Regions from separate parts of the Pseudoduganella sp. RAF53_2 genome, predicted to be linked through region 2. Evidence: predicted binding sites of a transcription regulator. Region 2 holds the regulator's gene; the other holds the start of a gene.

Region 1 (2,400 bases), on a different contig from region 2:
AGCGCAGTACCCAGGCCGGCCAGCAGCGAACCGACAAACACGATGGAGTACAGGCGCACGCGGTTCGGGCCGATCGGCGTCACCGGCGCAGTTGGCGGGTCCACCACGCGGAAGCTCATCATGTCGGTGGCCGAGCTCAGGTCGCCGGATAGCTTGGCCGATTCACGGCGCTGCACCAGCTTCTCGTAGTTTTCCTTGTTGATCGCGTAGTCGCGGTTCAGCTGGGCCAGCTGCGCTTCCACTTCCGGCGCGGCGGTGCTCTGCGAGCGCAGGCGGGCCAGGCGCATCGAGTATTCGCCCACGCGGGCTTTCAGGCTGGCGACGCGCGCTTCTTCCACCGACAGCGCCACATTCATTTGCTGCAGCATCGGGCTGTAGCTGGCGCCAGGATCGGCCGACTTGACCAGCTTTTTCGCTTCTTCCTTCTTGCGCTGCTGCAGCGACTGGATCAGGCGCTTGGCGGCGACGATATCCGGATGTTCTTCGGTGTACTGCATGCGCAGCTGGTCCAGGTTCTTTTCCAGCGCAGCGATGCGGCCGTCGATTTCCGGATTGGCCGCTTCGGCCGGCGCGGCGCCGGTCACCGGCGCCATTTCGTCACCGGAGATCTGGCGCTTGATGGCGTTGCGCGCCTGCTCGGCTTCAGCCAGCTCCAGCTGGGCCGCGCTCAGCTTGTCGCTCAGGTCGGTAAAGCTGGAGCTGTAATCGCCACCCTGGCGCGGCAGTACGCCGAGATTACGGATCTTGAATTCTTTCAGCGAGTTCTCGCCAGCCGCCAGACGTTCTTCATACATCTTGATCTGGTCGTCGATGAACTGCACGGCTTTCTCGGAGTCCTGCTTCTTGCCGCCGAAGGAGCCTTCCACGAAGATGGTCAGCAGGGACTGCACCACATCCTTGCCCAGCTTCGGATTGGCGTTGTTGTAAGAGATGGTGTAAATGTCGTCGCGCTCGGTGCCCGTCATTTTGATCTGGGACATCAGCTCGTCAACCTGCTTCTCGTGTTCCTTGACCGTGCGCGCCTTGATGTCCAGGTCGACCATGCGCAGCACGCGCTCGACGTTCGGACGGCTGATCAGGGTGCGGCGCATGAACATCACTTGCTGGTCGACGTTAGGCATGGTGGTCATGCCCGACATCAGCGGTTTCAGGATGCTTTGCGTGTCGACGTACACACGGGCCGAAGCCTGGTAGTCATTGGGTAACTGATAGACCACGATCCAGCCGATGATCGCGACAACCCATGTAATGATCACTGCATACCAGCGATATTTTCCGATTGCTTTTAGGAACGTTAAAAGCAGGGCCAACAGTTCAGTCATCTTTCACCACCCCTTCACGCAAGCGCCGGCGAAACTCTCGCCGAACCCGCTTCTAATATTGCTTAAATTACATCTTCTCACTATCATACAGCAGAAATACCTAGGTGTAGCAGTTAATTTATTGCCGTTGCGCCTCGCTGACACGAAGTAATCTAAATTGATTTCCAGCAAGCACTATAAATGTCAGGAAAAACCCACAAGGACCCATTTCATGAACCTTTTTCGCCGCTTACTGTTGGTTGCTTGCGTCACCTTGCCTTTTGCAAGTAACGGCGCAGAACTGTCGCGCACGATCACGGCCGTCAAGCCCTCGGTCGTTGGCATCGGCACCATGCTGCGCACCCGCAGCCCGGCCATTGCTTTTACCGCCACCGGCTTCATCGTCGGCGACGGCCTGAGTGTGATCACCAATGCCCACGCCCTGCCTGAAGAGATGGACACGGACGGCATGGAAACCCTGGGCATCGTGACCGGCACCGGCGACAACCTGCAATTCCGCCCCGCCACCATTGCCGCCATCGACAAGGAACACGACCTGCTGCACCTGCGCCTTAGCGGTACGCCGCTGCCCGCGCTGCAGCTGAGCAGCGAGCGCCTCGAAGAAGGACGCGATCTCGCCTTTACCGGCTACCCGCTGGGCATGATGCTTGGCCTGACCCCCGTCACGCACCGCGCCATGCTGTCGGCCGTCACGCCCATCGTGCTGCCGACGGTCAGCGGACGCAGCCTGCAGGCGCGCGCCATTGCCGAGATCCGGCGCGGCAAGCCCTTCTCGATCTACCAGCTGGACGGCACGGCCTACCCTGGCAACAGTGGCAGCCCGGTGTTCGATCCCGAGAACGGCCACGTGGTCGGCGTCATCAACATGACCCTGCTGAAAGGCCTGAAGGAAAGCGCCATCAGCGCGCCCAGCGGCATCAGCTACGCGATTCCCGTCTCTTACGTGAAGGAACTGTTGCAGCAAGCTGCCCCCAAAAAATAATCGGGTTGCCGTAAAGCCCCGTGGTATAAAATAAGCATGCTAAAAAGAAAATTAATTAAAATTTCCGTGCAGTAACGCAAAAAGGCCCAGGCCGGG
Region 2 (2,400 bases):
GCACGCTGCTGCAATTGCGTCTGCCGCTGGAGGCGCACCATGACTGACAAGATCAGCGTTCTGCTGGTGGACGACCACGCCATCGCACGCAACGGCGTACGCCTGATGCTCGGTACTGCTGCGGACATCAGCGTCGATGGCGAGGCAAGCAATGCGGTGGAGGCCATGGAGCGCGTGGCTGAGCGCAAGTTTGATGTGGCGCTGGTCGACATCAAAATGCCGGGCAAGAATGGACTCGATCTGCTGAAATGCCTGCGCAATGAATACCCGCGCATGGCGGTGCTGATTTTGAGTACCTACTCCGAAGAGATTTACGCAGTGCGCGCGCTGAAGCTCGGCGCGTCGGGCTATCTGACCAAGGACGCGCCGACGTCCACCTTGATTGAAGCGGTGCGCAAGGCGGCGGCGGGTGGCAAGCACGTGAGTCCGGCGCTGCTGGAAAAGCTGGCAARCCTGGTCGGCGGCGGTGCGACCGGCGATCACGAAAATCTGTCCAACCGTGAGCTGGAGGTGCTGAAGATGATCGCGGCAGGTGAATCCCTGGTGCGCATCGGCGAACTGCTGCACCTGAGCCCCAATACGGTGACGACTTATCGCAGCCGCATTCTTGACAAAATGGGTATGGCGAGCAATGCGGAGCTCACGCGCTACGCTCTGGAACACGGCCTGATTTGAGTTTGTAGGGGAAGCCCTACATGAACTGCATGGGGAGCCCGATATTCTTCCGGGCGGCCAGCGGCGATACTGGCGGTGCCGATTATCTGGAGCCGCAAAATGAAGACCGTCGCGAAGTGCTCGCTGTGCAGTTTTAATAAGCTTTGCCTGCCACAAGGCCTGAATGACAATGATGTGGCCCGTCTGGACCAGATCATTGCCCGACGCCGCCGTGTGCCGCGCGATGAGCGTCTGTATGCCGCCGGCCAGCCTTTCAACAGCCTGTTTGCGGTGCGTTTCGGTCATTTCAAGACTTCGCAGGTCAATCAGCGCGGCGAGCAGCAGATTGGCGGCTTTCACATGGCCGGCGATTTGCTGGGAATGGAAGCCATCGGCGGTGGCATGCATACGGTCGATGCAGTGGCGCTGGAGGACAGTGAAGTCTGCGARATTCCATTCGCCCGGCTGCAGGAGCTGGTCATGCAGGTGCCAGTGCTGCTGCAGCAGTTCCATCGCACGATGAGYCGCGAGATTCAACGCGAGCAGTCGGTGATGCTGTTCCTGAGCCAYATGCGCGCCGAGCAGCGCATGGCGCTTTTCCTCTTGAATCTCTCCGGCCGTTATGCGCAGCGCGGTTTGTCGTCCACCACCTTCCAGCTGCGCATGTCGCGTGAGGACATCGGGGGCTATCTTGGCTTGACCGTGGAAAGCGTGAGCCGTCAGCTGGCGCGTTTGCGCGGCGATGGCCTGATCGCGCTGAATAACCGCGATCTTCAGATTCTTGATCGTCCACGCCTTGAGGCGCTGTCCAGCGGTATGGCAGCCGACGTCATCCCGGTGGCACGGGCAGCCTGATTACCAGCGTACTGCACTAAATTGCACGGCCAGGTGGTCGACGAATAGCCGTGTACGTGCAGGGAGCGCGCGGCCGCTCGGCCATAGCGCGTGAATCGGCACTGGCGGCGGCTCAAATTCCCGCAGAATGATTTCGACGCGGCCTTCGTCCAGCATTTTCCGTATTTGCCAGAAAGGCGCCATGCCGGCGCCGAGTCCGCAGGCGACAGCTTCGTTGGCTGCGGCGGCATCGTTCGCGCTGAATGGGCCTTTTACCTTGATGTGATGAATTTTGCCGCCGATCGTGGCGGGCCATTGCTTGCGGTCTGCGCCTGTGTTGCGCAGGACGCAGGGCAGGGCGGCGAGTTCGTCCGGGTGTGGCGGACGGCCGTGTTGCTGAATCCACGCCGTCGATGCAAAGAACACACGGCGTAGCTGCGCCAGCTTGCGCGCTTTTAATGAAGAATCCGGAAGTTCACCGACGCGGATTGCCAGATCCAGCTTGTCGGCGACCAGGTCGGCATGCCGTTCGCTCAACACTAATTCCACGTCGATTTCAGGCCAGCGCTGCATGAAACTGGCGGCCATTGGCGTGAGCCATGTCGCGCCGAACAGCACAGGCGCTGCCACGCGCAGCTTGCCGCGCGGGTTGTCGCCGTCGCGGCGGGCAGATTCGCGAGCCGCTTCGATGTCGGCCAGCGCGCGCCGAATACGCTCAAGGAAGGCTGCGCCGGCAGGCGTGGCTTGCAGGCGGCGCGTGGTGCGCTGAATCAGCTGTGTACCGATTTCCGCTTCCAGTTCGGCCAGCGAGCGGCTTACCGCTTGCAGCGAACGGCCGGTACGCCTGGCGGCCTCCGTCAGCGAACCGCCGTCCAGGATGGCGATGAATGTCGCATAGTCGTCTAGAGTGCT

The links. The regulator FNR, encoded in region 2, switches genes on or off when oxygen is low (the NO sensors DNR and NnrR bind a similar motif). The targets are predictions, from matches to a motif close to TTGATNNNNATCAA.
Region 1: the regulator FNR is predicted to act here: its motif matches at 1,480-1,493, upstream of AB4Z11_RS09200 (XrtA system polysaccharide chain length determinant).

The regions. Positions count from the first base shown of each region.
Region 1 is NZ_JBFRDW010000112.1:8,885-11,284, reverse strand. It holds gene AB4Z11_RS09200 (XrtA system polysaccharide chain length determinant) at 1-1,322, opposite strand, end outside; gene AB4Z11_RS09195 (S1 family peptidase) at 1,534-2,304, shown strand.
Region 2 is NZ_JBFRDW010000490.1:2,058-4,457, reverse strand. It holds partial or broken gene AB4Z11_RS23680 (ATP-binding protein) at 1-47, shown strand, start outside; gene AB4Z11_RS23675 (response regulator) at 40-675, shown strand; gene fnr (fumarate/nitrate reduction transcriptional regulator Fnr) at 775-1,509, shown strand; gene AB4Z11_RS23665 (LysR family transcriptional regulator) at 1,510-2,400, opposite strand, start outside.